Regions from separate parts of the Micromonospora sp. NBC_00362 genome, predicted to be linked through region 3. Evidence: riboswitches for the same ligand, from Rfam matches in the RefSeq annotation. Region 3 holds a riboswitch; each other region holds the start of a gene.
What was found. Region 3 has a riboswitch for cyclic di-AMP ahead of OG992_RS10710 (C39 family peptidase). Riboswitches for the same ligand answer to the same signal wherever they lie in the genome.

Region 1 (4,077 bases), 3.8 Mb from region 3:
TGAGCTGCGGCTGCTCTACCGCGGCACGCTGCTGCGGTTGGACCGGGCCGCGCTGGACCGAATCCGGGATCGCGCGCTGCAACGCGGCGCACGACGCAACGAGGTGCGCCGGGCCGGTTTCGACGGGGTGTTCGCCGCGCTCTGGGCGCAGGCCCGTGAGCTGAGCAGCGGTCGGCTGCCGGAGCAACCGGCCTTCGAGGCGGAGATCGCCGAACGGTCGGAGTTCCGGGAGTTCCTCAAGGCGTGGTGGCCTCGGCTGCACCCCCGGCACGTGCTCGGCTGGCTGGCGCAGCCGGACCGGCTGCGCCGGTACGCCGGGGGGATCCTCTCCTCGGCGGAGATCCGGCTGCTCAACGCCGCGTACCGGAACCTGGACTCGGCCGGGCTGACCATCGCCGACGTGGCGCTGCTTGACGAGTTGGACGCGTTGCTCGGTAAGCCCGCGCAGCCGGCCCGCGCGCGACGCGATCCGTTCCAGCTCGCCGGCGGCGTCCGTGAGCTGAGCACCCTCGGCGAACGGCAGCGGGCCGCCCGCGCGGCGGCCCGGGAACGCCCGGAGGACTACCGGGAGTACGCGCACGTGGTGGTGGACGAGGCGCAGGACGTCTCGCCGATGCAGTGGCGGATGATCGGTCGACGCGGCCGACTGGCCTCCTGGACCGTGGTGGGCGACCCCGCACAGACCGCGTGGACCGGCGATCCGGAGGAGCTGGACCGGGCCCGCGACCAGGCGCTGGGCCGGCGCAAGCGACACGACTTCACGCTCACCACCAACTACCGCAACTCGGCGGAGATCTTCGCGGTGGCGGCGGCGGAGATCCGTCGGCTCTACCCGGACCTGCCGCTGCCGACCGCCGTCCGCTCCACCGGGGTCGAGCCGGTGGAGCTGGTGGTGCCCGCGACGGGGTTGGAGACCGCGACGGTGGAGGCCGCCGCCGGCCTGCTGGCCGAGGTGGAGGGCACGGTCGGGGTGATCACGCCGGTCCCCCGCCGGGACGAGGTCGCGGGGTGGCTGGGCGCGCTCGGCGCGCCGAGGTTGCAGGTGGTGACCAGCCTGGAGGCCAAGGGCATGGAGTACGACGGGGTGGTGCTGGTCGCCCCGAGCGAGATCCGGGCAGATCCGGGTGCCGGGGTGCGCACCCTGTACGTGGCGCTTTCCCGGGCCACCCAGCGTCTCACCACCATCGACCCGACCGGCTGACGTGTGCGGAGCGCCACCAGCGGACGGCGCTGCCCGTACACTTGCACACATAGCGATGTGAGCATACATTTGACCGGGTCCCGACCAGCGGCGGAAGGTGGTTCTCGTGGGCGCAGGTCATGACCACCACCATGGGTCCGTCGCCAATGCCGCACACCAGCACCGAGGTCGACTCTGGGCGGCGTTCGGGTTGCTCGCCACCCTGATGGTGGTCGAGGCGGTGGCCGCCCTGCACACCGGCTCGCTCGCCCTGCTCTCCGACGCCGGGCACATGTTCACCGACGTGCTCGGCATCGGGATGGCGCTCGCCGCCATCACGGCGACCCGGCGGGCGACCGGCGACCCGCAGCGCACCTTCGGGCTCTACCGGCTCGAGGTGCTCGCCGCGCTGGCCAACGCCGTCCTACTCTCCGGCGTCGCGATCTACGTGGTGATCGAGGCGATCCGCCGTTTCGGCGACCCGCACCAGGTCATCGCCGGCCCGATGCTCGCGGTGGCCGTGCTCGGCCTGCTCGCGAACATCGCCGCCTTCGCGCTGCTGCGCGCCGGGGCCCGGGAGAGCATCAACTTCCAGGGCGCCTACCTGGAGGTGCTCGGTGACCTGCTCGGCTCGCTCGGCGTCATCGGCGCGGCGCTGCTCATCACCGTCACCGACTGGTGGTGGGCCGACCCCCTGGTCGCGGTCGCCATCGGCGTCTTCATCCTGCCGCGCACCTGGCGGCTGGCCCGCGCCGCCATCCGCATCCTGGTGCAGGCCGCCCCGGAGCACCTCCAGGTGACCGCCGTGCACGACCGGCTCGCCGCCGTTCCCGGTGTCGTCGAGGTGCACGACCTGCACGTCTGGACGCTCACCTCGGGCATGGAGGTGGCCTCCGCCCACCTGACCATGGCACCCGGCGCGGAGGTCGGCGCGGTGCTCACCGCGGCGCGTACGGCCCTGCACGACGACTTCCGCATCGAGCACGCGACGTTGCAGATTGAGCCCGGCGCCGCTTCTGGAGCCTGTGGCTCCATCGAATGGTGACGGATCCGTAATTTTCCGTCGTGACGCACGCACCGTCCGTCACATCGGCTGCAGCGGCCCCACCCGCACCGGTAGGCTCGGTCCCGGCCTCCACCAGGCGGCGCCCTCCCGGCGCCGGTGGCGGTCGCCGCCTAATCGCCCAACTGGGCGAACCGGGGAACCATGTTCCTGGGGTGTATCCGCGTCAGCGGTAGGGATCTTCCGTCCCGAACCCGTCAGCTAACCCGGTCGGCGGCTGACGGAAGGACATGCGCAGTGGCACCAGCACGACCACCCGCCGCCCGACTGGCGGCCCTGATCGTCGCGATGTTCGCCCTCGGCGTCGCGCTTCCGGCCGGCACCGCCTCGGCCGCTCCCCCGACCGGCCTGCGGGCCGCCGCACCCGACTCCGACGAGGAGGGCGGCACCCCGGCGTTGCGGGCCCAACTCGAGGCGGCCAGCAAGGGCTACCTGGACGCGAAGCGCGCCCTGGACACCTCGGTGCAACGGCAGAAGCAACTCGCCACCCAGCTGACGACCATCGAGGGTGAGATCGACCAGCGCAACGGCAAGGTCGGCGAGATCGCCGAGGTGGCCTACCGCACCGGCCGGCTCGGTGCGATGTCGGCGCTGCTCAACAGCAACACTCCGGAAGGCTTCATGGACCGGGCGGCCGCGCTGGACGCGGTGGCGGCCAACGAGGACCGGGTGCTGCGCGACCTGCTGGACAGCAAGGACAAGGCCAACCGCACCCGGGTCGCCCTGGACGGCGAAATCAACGAACAACGCAAGCAGGTCGCGGTGATGGCCAAGCGCAAGGAGCAGGCCGAACGGGCCCTGACAGTGGCCACCACACCCAAACCGCAGACCACCGCCGACGGCGGCTCCAACCGGGGCACCTCCAGCGCCAACGCGAAGGCCGCACCGCGCAACTCCGACGGCTCCTGGCCCTCCGAGTCGTGCAGCGTCAACGACCCCACGCCGGCCAACGGCTGCATCACCCCGCGCACCCTGCACGCGCTCAACCAGGCCAAGGCCGCCGGATTCACCCGCTACGTCTCGTGCCACCGCCCCAGCGGCTCCGGCGAACACCCGAAGGGCCGGGCCTGCGACTTCGCGGCGCAGAAGGGCGGCTTCGGCGGGAACGCCACCGGCGGCGACAAGACGTACGGCAACAACCTGGCGGCGTACTTCATCCGCAACGCCGACCGGCTCGCCGTGCTCTACGTGATCTGGTACAGGCAGATCTGGCTGCCCAGCAGCGGGTGGAAGTCGTACAGCGGGGCGCAGGGCACCCCGTCGACCGACCACACCAACCACGTACACCTGTCGGTCTACTGACCCACGCGTCGTGATGCCTGTGAGTCATGGGTTGGCTCACAGGCATCACGTGTGTCCGGGGCGGGGCTACGTCGCCGGGCGTACCCGTGATGTCGTCGATCGTCGGACGACCCGGCAGCGGTCGGCGGGAAGCATCGCGGTATGCCTCGGATCCGACCCACCACCCGCAAGGCGCTGCTCACCCTGCATCTCGTCACCTCGCTCGGCTGGCTCGGCGCCGACCTGGTGCTGCTCACCCTCGGCATCGCCGTCCAGCGGGGCGCCGACCCGGCTGTGGTCTATCCGGTCACGGCCCTGGTCGGCACTGTGCTGTTCGCGCCGCTGAGCGTCCTGGTCTGGCTGATCGGGGTCGCCAGCTCGCTGCTCACCCCGTGGGGCCTGCTGCGCCACCGCTGGGTGCTGGTCAAGCTCGTGCTCACCACGGTGATGGTCGGGCTGGTGCTGTTCCTGCTCACCCCGAACCTGCGCCACGCCGGAGCGGTCGGCGCCGCCCTGCCCGCCCGGGATCGCGCCGACCTGGTCATCGCGCCGG
Region 2 (4,077 bases), 2.1 Mb from region 3:
CCTCACCCACCACACCGGTGACCAGTGGAACGAGGGCAAGGCCATCTCGCGAGGTGACGCCCGCCCCGGTGACCTGGTCTTCTTCTTCTCCGGCCTGAGTCACGTCGGGCTCTATCTGGGCAACAACACAATGGTGCACGCGCCACGTGCCGGTAAGCCGGTGCAGGTGTCCAGCATCAACACAATGCCGGTCGCCGGGTTCCGCAGACCTGGCTGATCCACCTCACGCGACACGAAGGCCCCCGGTCACCGACCGGGGGCCTTCGTGGTTCTCAGCGGGGCGCGCCGACCGGGGACGGCAGGAGCTGCACGTCGGCGAGGTCGACGTACATGATCCGGTGACCGAACTGGATCTGCGCGTACCGGTTCTTGCCGCGAATCACCGTCCAGTCGCCGGACGAGGAGCCGTCGAACGTGCTGGCCCGGTAGTACTCGCCGGCCAGCACCGCGCCGACGGCGTACCGCTGCCCGGCGGCCAGGGTGTATTGCAGCGGCGAGATCGCCTGGTAGGGCACCCCTTCCGGGTACGCGGACTGCTCCGGGTACGCCCGTCCGTAGACCGGAACTGTGGTCCGTCCGGGCTTCGGCGTGGCCACGATGCCGACGGTCCAGCTGGCGGTCGGCGCGGACGCCGGGTTGTGGAACCAGGCCCGCTGCCCGAGGTACCAGATCGCCGTCCAGTCGCCCTGCCGTCCGGCCAGCGCGTACGTCTGCCCGGCTGACGCCCGGGCCCCGTGGTCCGACACGGCCATCGTGTTCGGGCTGCCGTCAGGGCGGAGCGCGATGTCGTTGACCAGCGGCGCGTCCGCGGACGGTGCGCTGCGCAGCACCACAGCGGAGGAGCCGCGTGGCGCGCAGGGCACGCCCGGGGTGACGCAGTCGGTGAACGCCGGCTGGTTGGTGACGTAGTCCGGATCGATCCGGACCATTCCGGTGGCCGGGGTGCCGGTGTCCAGTCGAGGCGCGTGCAGCAGGTCGAAGTAGTGCGTCCAGTCCCAGTACGGGCCCGGATCCCAGTGCATTCCCCGCACGGTCGAGGGGATGGTGCCGGGCACGTTGTCGTGACCGATGATGTGTTGCCGGTCCAGTGGGATGCCCAGCCGCAGCGCCAGGTGCCGGACCAGCTTCGCCGAGGTCCGGTACATCGCCTCGGTGTACCAGGTGCCCTGCGCCGCGAAGCCCTCGTGTTCCAACCCGATCGACTTCGCGTTGACGTACCAGTTGCCGGCGTGCCAGCCGACGTCCTTGGTCTTCACGTGCTGGGCGATGTGCCCGTCGACCGAGCGCAGCGAGTAGTGCCAGCTCACGTAGGTCGGGTCCTGGACCAGTTGCAGGGTGGTGGCCCAACTCGCCTCGGTGTCGTGGATGACTATGTACTCGATCTTCTGCCGCGTGGGCCGGTCGGAGAGGTCGTGGTTGCCGTAGTCCCCGTCGCCGAACGCCTCGTAGGGCGCCGGGATCCACTCGCAGGAGATGGTGCGCGGGCACTCCACCCCGTCCGGGCGGGCCAGGCGGCGCAGACCCAGCCGGTCCAGCCAGGAACGCTCCGGCCGTACCGCGCGGGCCAGCAGGGTGATCCGCTGGCCGTCGTCGGTCACCCGGGCCTCGCCCGCGCCGATGGTGGTGAAGACCTCGTCGGCGAAGGCCGCGGCGGCGTCGGCGCTGTCCGCGCCCGAGTAGCGGGCCACCGCGCCGTACCAGGCCGCCGGGTCGGTGTCCGCGCCGACCGGCGCGCCCAGATCCCTCTGGTACGCGCTCAGCAGCGCGGCCCCACCCCGGATGTTGAGGCCCGCGTCGGTGCGCAGTGCCTCGGGAGTGGCGCCGGTCAGCGTGGCGGCGGCGTCGACGGTCTGCAACGCGGCGGTGGACGGCGCGGGTGCCTCGACCGGTCGGGGCGCGGGCACTCGGGCGGGACGGGAGTCGTCGCCGCGTGGGTCCTCGACGCCGGCGTCGTGGTGGCCGCGCCCGGGTAGGGCGGCCACGTGCCGCGCGTCGGTCAGGTGCATCGGACCGTAGCCGCCACTGGTGCTCGGCGTGCCGGCGTTGGTGTCCCAACGGGACTGCAGGTAGGAGACGCCGAGCAGCACGACGGCCGGCACGCCGTACTCGAGGGCCGCTGCGGCGTACTGCTGCTGGCGGTCGGTGCTGGGCGCGGCGGCGGCCGGGCCGACGGAGAGTGGCACGGTGGTCGCGGCGGCAACCACTGTGGCGGCGAGCAGCGCGCGCCAGCCGGTCGACAGGGTTGGATGGTGCATCGAACCCCCTAGATTCTCGCGGAGTGAGGTCAGGTCACCATCGCGCCGTCCGGGAGGTCACGTCAATACCTTTCTATCTATCGAAGTGGATGGAAAGAATTCTTCACACACTGTCGGTGACGTCGTCCAATCCGTACGGAGTGTCACCGCCGCACGGGTTGCGGATCGGTAACAGGCGTCTCTACTCTGGTCATTTGTCGGCCCGACAGCAGCTCCGCCCAACCTGGGCGGTAACGGACCGACACCGCCGAGTCGTTTCCGAGCGAACCGGGGACCCAGGTCCCTCGGGGTGAATCCGCAGCCATTGCGGTAGGGCGCCGACTTCCCGCCCGAACCCGTCAGCTAACCCGGTAGGCGGTCAGGAAGAAGGAGTACGGAACCCCGGTGGCACTCCATGCCCCGCGGCCGTCGTCCGAGCGGTCGGCATCAGCCGGCCCGGCGTCGATAGTGCCGCGCCCACGCTGGTCCCGCTTCACCACCGCACTCGCCGCGCTGGCCGGCATCGCCGTCGTTCTGACCGGCAGTGCCACTGCGGCCCACGCCGACCCGTCCGTCGCCGAGATCGAGCGCCAGATCGACGCCGACTGGAACAAGCTCGAACCGATCATCGAACGGCACAACGCCACCCGCATCGACCTCGCCGCGAAGCGCAAGCAGGCAGACGCGCTGGCCGCCCGGATCACTCCGCTCGAGCGCCAGGTCGACGCCGCTATGAACAAGGTCAGCGCCCTGGCCGTACGCGCCTACAAGGGTGAGAACGTCTCGACCGTCAACGCCGTGCTGGGCAGCCGGTCGCCCAGCGAGGTGGTCGGCCAGCTCGAAATGCTCGACCGCTTCGCGCACAACCAGCAGAAGGACGTACGCCAGGTGGCCGACCTGCGCGACCAGTTGGCCGCGCAGAAGGCGCCACTGGACGAGATGGTGGCCCAGCTGACCCGCACGGAAGCTCAGCTCGCGGCGAAGAAGAAGCAGATCAACGACGAGATCGACCGCCTGCAGAAGCTGCGCCTCAAGGTGTACGGCAGCGGCGGCGGCGGTCCGCTGCGCCCGGCGCCCTGCCCGGGCAGCTACCCCGGAGGCGGCGCGGGCACCGCTGTCAAGTTCGCCTGCGCGCAGATCGGCAAGCCCTACGTCTGGGGTGCCGAGGGCCCGAACTCGTACGACTGCTCAGGGCTGATGCTGGCCGCCTGGGCGAAGGCCGGCGTGTCGCTGCCGCACAACGCCGCCGCGCAGAGCCGGGTGACCAAGAACGTCAGCAAGGGCGACCTGCGCCCCGGCGACCTGGTCTTCTACTACAGCGACATCCACCACGTCGGCATGTACGTCGGCGGCGGCTGGGTGGTGCACGCCTCGCAGGCCGGTCAGCCGGTCAAGATGAAGAAGGTCGACGACGGCCCGATCCACAGCTACGGCCGTCCAGGCTGACAGTGAGTCATCGAAGGGCCCGTCGCGATTCCGTCGCGGCGGGCCCTCGTCGTCTCGGTCCTGGCTGCTGAACCTCAGCGTGTTGGCCAGGTGCGCCAGTGCTGCCAGGCGCGGCTGGGTGTCGGCCCCCGCTGGCCCTGGTAGCGCGACCCGTAGACAACCGAGCCGTACGGGTGCTCAGCCGGCGAGGAGAGCCGGAAGATGCAGAGCTGCCCGATCTTCATGCCCGGCCAGAGGGTGATCGGCAGGTTCGCCACGTTCGAGAGTTCCAGCGTCACGTGACCGGAGAAGCCCGGGTCGATGAAGCCGGCGGTGGAGTGCGTGAGCAGGCCGAGCCGGCCCAGGGAGCTCTTGCCCTCCAGTCGGCCGGCGAGCTGGTCACCCAGCGAGATGACCT
Region 3 (4,077 bases):
GCTGACACCGGCTCAGACACTGGCCGCGTCCACACCGGCGTAACCGAATCAGCGGTACGGGTCGAGCAGCGCCAGCACCGCCGCCGGGTCCTCCACGTGCGCGTTGTGCCCGAGACCCGGAAGCGTGGCCACCGGTACGCCGTACTCCTTGAGCTGTTCGTCGGTGACCATCGGGTCGTTCTCCCCGCGCGCCAGCACCACCGGCACGTCGGTCGCCGCCAGGAGCGCGGCCAGGTCGGGCTCGCCGACGGCGAAGGCGGCCGGGTCCATGGCGAGGCGCCACCGGCCGTCGACCTGGCGCAGCCCGGCGTCCACCACCGGATCGTCCGGCGGGACCAGGCCGGCCAGCCCGGAGACCCGCAGGTAGCGGCGCGCCGCCTCGGTGCGGCTGGCGAACCAGCTCACCGGTCGGGCGGCGACCTCGGCGGCGCGGGCCAGCTCAGCGGGTGACCAGAGTGCCTTGATGCCCAGCCCGACCACCGCGTCCACCGGCGTTCCGGCGTCGCGGGCGGCAAGCACCAGGCCGACCACCCCGCCCAGCGAGTGCCCGAGCACTACCAGCCGGTCATCGGGGGCGAGGGCCTGCGCGATCTGCTGAGCGAAGCCCGGGAAGGAGTACGACGGCAGCGGCGACGCCCAGCCGTGGCCGGCGAGGTCCGGTGCCAGCCACCGACCGGGCCAGTGCTGCTCAAGGTACGGGGCCCAGGGCAACCACACGTCCCCGGTCGCTCCCATGCCGTGCAGCAGCAGCAGGACCGGCCTGCGGCCGACGTGACCACCCGTTTTCTCCACCACGGCCGCAGTCTCCCACGGTTCACTGTCGGGTACGAGAGCCGTCGACGCCGGACCGCGCGCACAAACGCCGCGGGCGCCGGCCCCTTGTGGAGGACGGCGCCCGCGGCGGTCAGCGTGCCCGGGTCAGGCGGAGTAGCCCCGGCTGGTGATCCAGTTGGCCAGGTCGATCGTGGTGATCCAGTACGACGGGTCGGCCGGGTTCGCCGAGTCGGCGATCCGAACGGTGCGGCCGTTGTCCTTGTAGCCCACGACGGCGATGTAGTGCCCGCCGCCGTAGGAGTGCCAGCCGCCGTCGGTGTCGGTGGCGTCCCCGACGACGTTCGCCACCACGCCCCGACCGTCGGTGATGGCCTTCACCACGTCGGCCTGGAGCCGGTCCATCTGGGCCGGGCTGGGCGCTCCGGGGAACATCCGGGTCCGGTACGGGGAGCCCTTCACCTCGGCGTTGAGCACCCGGGTGGTGTCCTCGGCCGAGTTGGTGCCCATCTCGGTGGTGCCCAGCTCGGCGCCGAGGTCCTCCTGGGTGCGGTCGATGCCGGCGGCGCTGAGCGCGTTCCGGGTGGCAGCCGGGCCGCAGTTGTAGTAGGTGTTCTGCGCCTCGTAGTCGTAGTCGAGCACCTTGGTCGCGGGCGGCTTCGGCCGCTCCGGCTTCCGGGTGAGGTCCGGGTTGCTGCTGGCCTTGGCTGCGGGCGACGCGGCGCTGGTGGCCGGCGCGGCAGTGGTCGGCGCGGCGCTGGCCGAGGGGGACGCGTCCCGAGCCTCGCCGCGGGAGGCGGTGAGGTCGCTGCGCATCTCGGCGACAGTGGTCGCGGTGCGCTGGCCGGCCGGGGCTTCGTCGGCAGTGGTGAGCAGGGCGCCGGTGGTGGTGGCGATCGCGAGGGCAGCGGCGGAGGCGGCGACGATCTGGTACGGGCGCTCGGTGGCGAGGCGGCGGAGCTGACGCTGCAGGGTGTGCTTCACGGGGTCCTCCACGGATCGGGGGGAGAGCGGCACACCGGGGCCGGACCGGTATCCGGGCAGGCGCCAGCGCGCGGACCGTGGTCCGCGGATGGTGAACCGCTCAGGGGAACGCCCGGCGCGGCCGGGCGGGGAAGGCGATGACCCGGGGGTCAGCTCACCGTCACGGGACGAATGAGCGGGTGCACCGCCGCGCCGTGGAGGCGAGGGAACAGCCGAGGGGTGGAAAGGTGCTGCACGAGGATGGGACTCCTTCCGACACCGCCTACCGGGTTAGCTGACGGATTCGGGCGGGAAGACGCCCTACCGCGGGCCGTGGCTCGCGGATTCACCCCGGACTTACTGGTGGGTCCCCGGTTCGTTGATCACGATTAAGCGGGTCGATGCGGCGTCGCGTCTTGCGATCGGTTACCGCACCGGACGGGACGACACTACTGGCGTCTCAACGCCCTGCCAAGCCAGGTTCACCTGCGTAAACCCCAATTGGCGCGACAATTTCTGCGCGTATTGCCGCTGATGTGACTCGATGGGACAACCGGTTACGGTGACGCCTACGGGCGACAACCGGACAGGCCGTAAAGAACGCGGCCACAATCGCGGGAACAATCCCACCGAACGCGTCGGACGTCGGATTTTCCGATTGGGTGACCGGCCTCACATCACGGATTGGGCTCAACCCACCCGGGCCGGGCGCCACAGTGCCACGACGGCGGGACGCAACGCCCCGGCCACGGTGCGGCGCGCGGGGACCAGGATCGGGCGGAGCCGGGCCGCCGCCGCGTACGCCTCCTCGGCGAGGGCACGGGCCGAGGAGGCGGCCAACTCCGCGTCGCGCCAGGCGACCCGCTCACTGTCGGCGGCCACCTGGTAGTCGGCCAGCCGCGCATCGCGGACCACCCGGCTGATCAGCACCTCCTGCTCGACCGGGTGTCGCCGGGGATCCCAGCCGCGCCGGTGCCCGAACACGTCGCCCAGCTGCGCCATGGTCAGGTCGCCCCGCCAGTACGCCGCCATCGCCGCCCGGTGCAGATAGCGTTCCCGGGCGGCGTACTCGGCGGGGGTGTGCGAGGTCTGCGGGGTGGGCAGCGCCCCGGCGCCGGCGAAGCGACGCGCGGCGGTGTCCGCCTCGTCGTACCCGGTCCAGGCCTGCTCCATCTGCTCCTGAGCGGTCAGCCAGGCGGCGCGCCGCCGCTTGGCGGTGATGGCCGCACGGGCCGCGGCGACGGCCACCTCCTCGGCGTAGCGGCGCAGGTCGACGGCCTCGGCGGCGGCCAGCTCCCGACGAGTGGGCCCGGCCGGGAGCGGGTCGTCAGTGGGGAGGTCCCGTTCGGGGCGGGCGGCCAGCACGGTGAGCAGGCCCAGGGTCAGCAGGAACAGCGTCGACCAGATGGCGGCGGCCCGCGGCATCTCGGTCACGAACTGGTAGAAGACGACGGTCTCCATGGTCGGCACCTCGGGGAGAGAGCAGTGCGATGGGGAGCCGCGCCGATCAGCGGGCCACTGTGGGCCACGGGTCGGCGGGTCAGGGAGCGGGTGTGTCGACAGGGCGCTGTGGCGGGACGGTCGTCCCGGTGGCTCAGCGCGCGGGTGGGGCCCGCGAAGCCCGACCGCCCGTACCGTCGATGAGGGGCAGCCGGTCAGATTCGGCCGCGCCGACCGGCAGCACGACGGCCGCCGTGGTGCCCTGATCACCGGGGAGCGCCACCGGCGTGTCGACCGACCAGGTCGGGGCCGACTCCTCTGCGGCTTCCGGCGGTGTCGCCGCGGCCGGGCGGGCCGCGCTGGATGCCCAGGAGTGCCGGTAGGAGGCCGCCAGCGACCCGGCGGCGGCCGAGGCCGGCACGGCGCTCGACGTCGGCACCGGGCCGGGTGTTGGCGTGACGGCCGTGGCCGGGCCTGCGCCGAGCGCCAGGGCCGCGACGACGGCGAGGCTGGTCAGCACCCGAGTCGCCCAGCGCGCCACCCACCACAGCGGACAGGTGAACGCGACCGGAAGCACGCCCCAACGCTACCGTCGCGCCGACCCGGGCGCACCGACCACGGGCGTGTCGGATCACGCCGCGCCGACCCCGTTGACCAGGGTGGACGTTGTCAGCGCAGGTCGACGTACGGTGATCGACCGCCAGCCTGACCGACCTCGTCGGCAGGTCCGTCGACAGTGCCGTTGGCGCTGCTTCCGGGATCCCGAGCGTCGTCGCCGCCGGCCGCCCGTTGTCGGGGGACGGGCGCCGGACGGGCCGCACGGCGCGGCGCGAGCCGGCGCATCATCGGGGTTTCGACGAAGCGGTGCAGCAGCCCGGCGAGGATCAGGTTCGCCGCCAGGAA
Region 4 (4,077 bases), 1.6 Mb from region 3:
CTGCCGAGATCATCTTCGACCGGGGTCTGGGCGACCTGTTCGTGGTTCGCACCGCCGGGCACACCGCCGGCCCCGAGGTGCTCGGCAGCGTCGAGTACGCGGTGACAGTGCTCGGCACCCCGCTGGTGGTGGTGCTCGGCCACGACTCGTGTGGTGCGGTGCAGGCCGCCCGGGAGTCCGCCGCGACCGGTACCGCACCGAGTGGGCATCTGCGCGCGGTGGTCGACGCCGTGCTGCCCAGCCTGCGCCGCGCCGCGTCCGAGGGCGTTGACGACATCGACGGCATCGTGGACATCCACATCGCCCAGACCGTCGAGACGTTGCTCGGGCAGTCGCCCGTGCTGGCCGACGAGGTGGCGCTGGGACGCTGTGCGGTGGTGGGGGTGTCCTACCGGCTCGCCGCCGGAGCCGTGCGCCCGGTGGCCGCGGTGCCGGCCGGCTTCGCGACGGTGGAGACCCCGGCCTCGGCCGAGTCGACCGACCCGGCCGCGCCTGCCACCGTTTGACGCGTCGAGGGCCGCTCCGCGTGACGCGGAACGGCCCTCGACGGGGATCGTGCGGGTCAGAGCAGCGACATGTGGACGTGGTCGGTGTGGTTCGACGGCCCGCTGTACGAACTCCAGCCGGTGGCCGGGAACCAGATCTGCCGGTTCCAGATCACGTAGTAGATGCCGAGCCGGTCGGCGTTACGGATGAGGAACGCGGCGACGTTGTTGCCGTACGTCCGGGTGTCGTTGTTGTGCCATGGGGAGAACCCGCTCTTCTGCAGCGACCAGTCGCAGGCGCGGCCCTTCGGGTGCTCCCACGGCCCGCCGGGGCGGTAGCAGCCGACGAACCGGTTGAAGCCGGCCGCCTTGACCTCCTTGTACGCGTGCAGCGTGCGCGGCGTGACGCAGCCGGACGTGGTGGGGTCGTTCTCGCTGCACGACTGGGGCTTCCAGTCACCGTCGGCCGTGCGACCCGGGCCGATCTTCGCGACCTTGGAGGTGGCATCCACCAGGCCGCCGGTGAAACCCTTGCCGCCGACGAGGGAGAGCGCCTTGTCGGCCTCGCTCTTGCGCTTCGCCATCAGGGCGGTTTGCTTCTGCTGCTCGCGGACCTCCGTGTCGAGGGCCAGCTTGGCCTGCTCGGCGCGGGCCTTCACCTCGTTGACCTCGGAGAGCTTTTTCTCGTTGACCATGTTCATCTCGTCGAGCAGCCCGGCGCGCTGGACGAACGAGTCGGGAGCGTCGCTCTCCAGCAGCATCGCGACCGCGCCGATCCGGCCGGTCCGGTACGCCTGGGCGGCGATCTGCCCGACCTGCGGCGCCAGCGCGTCCAGGTCGGCCTTGGCGCGGTTGACCTCCGCCGCCAACTCGCCCTGCCGCTTCTTGGATTTGTCCAGCTTGGACTTCGCGGCGGAGTAGTCGCGGTTGGCCTGCTCGATGACGTCGTTGAGCAGCTTGGGCTCGCCGTCCTCCTCGTGCCCGGACGGTGTGGGGTTCGTCGGGGCGGCGTGCGCCGGGAGCGGCCCGGCGAGCACGGTCAGTGCGGCGATCACGGCCACCACGGGTGTCAACCAGCGGCGTAGGGGTGCCGTCACAATGTTCCCTTCCGTCGACCGCCGACCGGGTTAGCTGACGGGTTCGGGGCGGAAGTGGCCCCTACCGCTGACGCGGATTCACCCCAGGCACCTGGGTCCCCGGCTCGCCGGTTGGCGATTGGGCGGTGGCACCGCAGGCGCCGCTTCGCGCCTTCATCGGTAACCGGCAGCGAGGTTACCCGAGAGTCGACCGGCTGAGCTATGCCTGGATGCCGACCAAAAGCGTCATTTCGCCATAGCGTTGAGTGACCAGTGACGCGGTTCTCAGGGTGGATGCCCGATCTGGTCACGCTGAGGAGTGTCACCATGCCGTATCCGTGCTCCTGTTCGACTCCGGCCACCGGTCGGTGGCCTCGGATGGGGGTGCGGTCCGCGTCCGGTCCGGCTCGTCGGAGCCGGCCGTACGCGGTGAGCTGAGTGCGGCCAGTGCCTCGCTGCGGTCCGGCTGGGGCCGGGGCGCGGGAGCGCCGGTGGACGGCGTGGCATCGCCGCGCCCGGCGGCGGTCACCACCGCTGCCAGGCCGGTGGTCAGCGGCACGGCGGCGATCAGGCCGAGGGTGGCGACCGCGCTGCGGACGATCTCCTGCGCGAGGAACTCGCTGGTGAGGATCTGCCCGATCGGCCGCGAGTCGGCGGTGAGCAGGAGCAGCAGGGGCAGTGACGCGCCCGCGTACGCCAGCACGATGGTGTTGACGGTGGAGGCGATGTGCGCGCGGCCGACCCGGGTGGCCGCACGGTACAGCTGCAACCGGGTCAGCCCGGGGTTCGCGTTCGCCAGTTCGGTGACGGTGGCCGCCTGGGTGACCGTCACGTCGTCGAGCACCCCGAGCGATCCGATGATGATGCCGGCGAGTAGCAGACCGTGCAGGTCCACGTCGCCCTGGAACATCGACAGGGTGGTGGCGTCTTCGCTGCCGAAGCCGGTGAGGTGGGTCGCGGCCGTGGCGATGGTGGCGAGCACGCCGGTCAGCACCAGGCTGCCCAGGGTGCCGAGTACCGCGACCGAGGTCTGTGCGGTGACCCCGTGGGTCAGATAGAGCACCACGAACATGATCAGGGCCGCACCGACCACCGCCACCAGCAGCGGTGACCTGCCGGCGCTGATGCCCGGCAGCACGAAGGTGAGCAGGATGGCGAAGCTGGCGGCCAGCCCGGCGAGCGCTGCCAGACCTCGCCACCGCCCGAACGCGACGATCGCGGCCGCGAAGACCACCGCCAGCCACACCATCGGGGTGCCGCGTTGGTGCTCGGCGATGTTCCAGTTGCTGACCGTGGGATCGATCGGATCGGCCAGTTCGACCAGGACGACCTCGTCGCCGACCTCGACCCGGGGTGCGCCGGGCCCGTCGGGCACCGGTGTCCGTACCTGCTGGCCGGCGGTCGGCCCGTCGTCCACCCGGACGTCGACAGTGCCGCACCGCCCGTCGCCGACCCTCGGTGTGCCCTCCGGAACCGACGGCGCCGGCGGGCACGGCTCGCTCACCACCCGGGTGACGGTGCCGGGGTGGCGAGGCACGTCCGCGCCACCATCGGTCTGCGGTGACCCGCCGCGGGGCCAGAGCAGTAACGCGGCCAGCACGGTGGCGACGAAGAGGGGTACCACAGTCACGATGAGGATCCGTCGCACCCGTGGCGGGGCGGACGGAGCGGGGTGAGTGTGGTCGGCGGCCAAGGTGAGACTCCCAACGATCCGGTGCGGGATACGGGTCAGCGGGCCGGGCGGTTCACCGTTGCGGTGGAAACGCGGCGGACGGCGGGGCGGATCGCTGCCTGACGACCGCTTGATCACGGACGGTCAGTGCTCGGCCCGGTCGGCCGGGGACGACGCCACGACGGGGCGGCGCCGGTGCCCGACTGTGCAGCGGCATTCGGAGGGCCATCGTGGGAGATGCTAGCCAGCCCTCCCGGGGGTTGCAGGTCGTGGCGGAGTGTCGGGCGGCCGAACCGCTCGCGCGGCGGCCTCCGGGGCGGCATGTTGGAGCCATGCCCGCTCCGTCACCGCCCGACCCGGATCGCCAGCGACACGCCGAGCCCATGCCGCACGACAAACACGCCGGGCGCGACAAGCCCGCCGGGCACGACAAACACGCCGGGCACGATCCGGCGTTGTTCCGCCGCCGGTTCTGGGTCTGCCTGGTGTTGACCGTCCCGGTGGTGTTGACGAGTCGTCTCGTGTCGGATCGGCTGGGCCTGACCGGGGACGACGGCCTCCCCGGCCGGGCCTGGGTGGGGCCGGTGCTCGGCTCGGTGGTGTTCTGGTGGGGCGGTTGGCCGTTCCTGGTCGGTGCGGTCAGGGAGGTGCGGGACCGGGCGCCCGGGATGATGCTGCTGGTCGCGATGGCGATCACCGTCGCGTACGCCGCGTCCCTGGCGACCAGCGTCGGCGCCTTCGACCTGGACTTCTGGTGGGAGTTGGCCGCGCTCGTCACCATCATGCTGCTCGGGCACTGGCAGGAGATGAAGGCCATCGGGCAGGCCCGGGGAGCGCTCGCGGC

Region 1: another riboswitch for cyclic di-AMP. It lies ahead of OG992_RS28515 (hypothetical protein); the one in region 3 lies ahead of OG992_RS10710 (C39 family peptidase).
Region 2: another riboswitch for cyclic di-AMP. It lies ahead of OG992_RS20615 (NlpC/P60 family protein); the one in region 3 lies ahead of OG992_RS10710 (C39 family peptidase).
Region 4: another riboswitch for cyclic di-AMP. It lies ahead of OG992_RS18035 (hypothetical protein); the one in region 3 lies ahead of OG992_RS10710 (C39 family peptidase).

Annotation. Positions count from the first base shown of each region.
Region 1 covers NZ_JAPENH010000001.1:6,159,829-6,163,905, reverse strand. The annotation lists gene OG992_RS28525 (AAA family ATPase) at 1-1,201, shown strand, start outside; gene OG992_RS28520 (cation diffusion facilitator family transporter) at 1,308-2,225, shown strand; cyclic di-AMP (ydaO/yuaA leader) riboswitch at 2,344-2,475, shown strand; gene OG992_RS28515 (hypothetical protein) at 2,532-3,545, shown strand; gene OG992_RS28510 (hypothetical protein) at 3,687-4,077, shown strand, end outside.
Region 2 covers NZ_JAPENH010000001.1:4,477,846-4,481,922, reverse strand. The annotation lists gene OG992_RS20625 (C40 family peptidase) at 1-217, shown strand, start outside; gene OG992_RS20620 (N-acetylmuramoyl-L-alanine amidase) at 273-2,255, opposite strand; cyclic di-AMP (ydaO/yuaA leader) riboswitch at 2,491-2,626, shown strand; gene OG992_RS20615 (NlpC/P60 family protein) at 2,640-3,680, shown strand; gene dcd (dCTP deaminase) at 3,755-4,077, opposite strand, start outside.
Region 3 covers NZ_JAPENH010000001.1:2,350,464-2,354,540, forward strand. The annotation lists gene OG992_RS10700 (CDP-glycerol glycerophosphotransferase family protein) at 1-43, shown strand, start outside; gene OG992_RS10705 (alpha/beta fold hydrolase) at 49-795, opposite strand; gene OG992_RS10710 (C39 family peptidase) at 919-1,767, opposite strand; cyclic di-AMP (ydaO/yuaA leader) riboswitch at 2,000-2,140, opposite strand; gene OG992_RS10715 (hypothetical protein) at 2,425-3,195, opposite strand; gene OG992_RS10720 (hypothetical protein) at 3,329-3,751, opposite strand; gene OG992_RS10725 (acyltransferase) at 3,844-4,077, opposite strand, start outside.
Region 4 covers NZ_JAPENH010000001.1:3,960,404-3,964,480, reverse strand. The annotation lists gene OG992_RS18040 (carbonic anhydrase) at 1-506, shown strand, start outside; gene OG992_RS18035 (hypothetical protein) at 563-1,582, opposite strand; cyclic di-AMP (ydaO/yuaA leader) riboswitch at 1,587-1,717, opposite strand; gene OG992_RS18030 (YibE/F family protein) at 1,884-3,254, opposite strand; gene OG992_RS18025 (heavy metal translocating P-type ATPase) at 3,617-4,077, shown strand, end outside.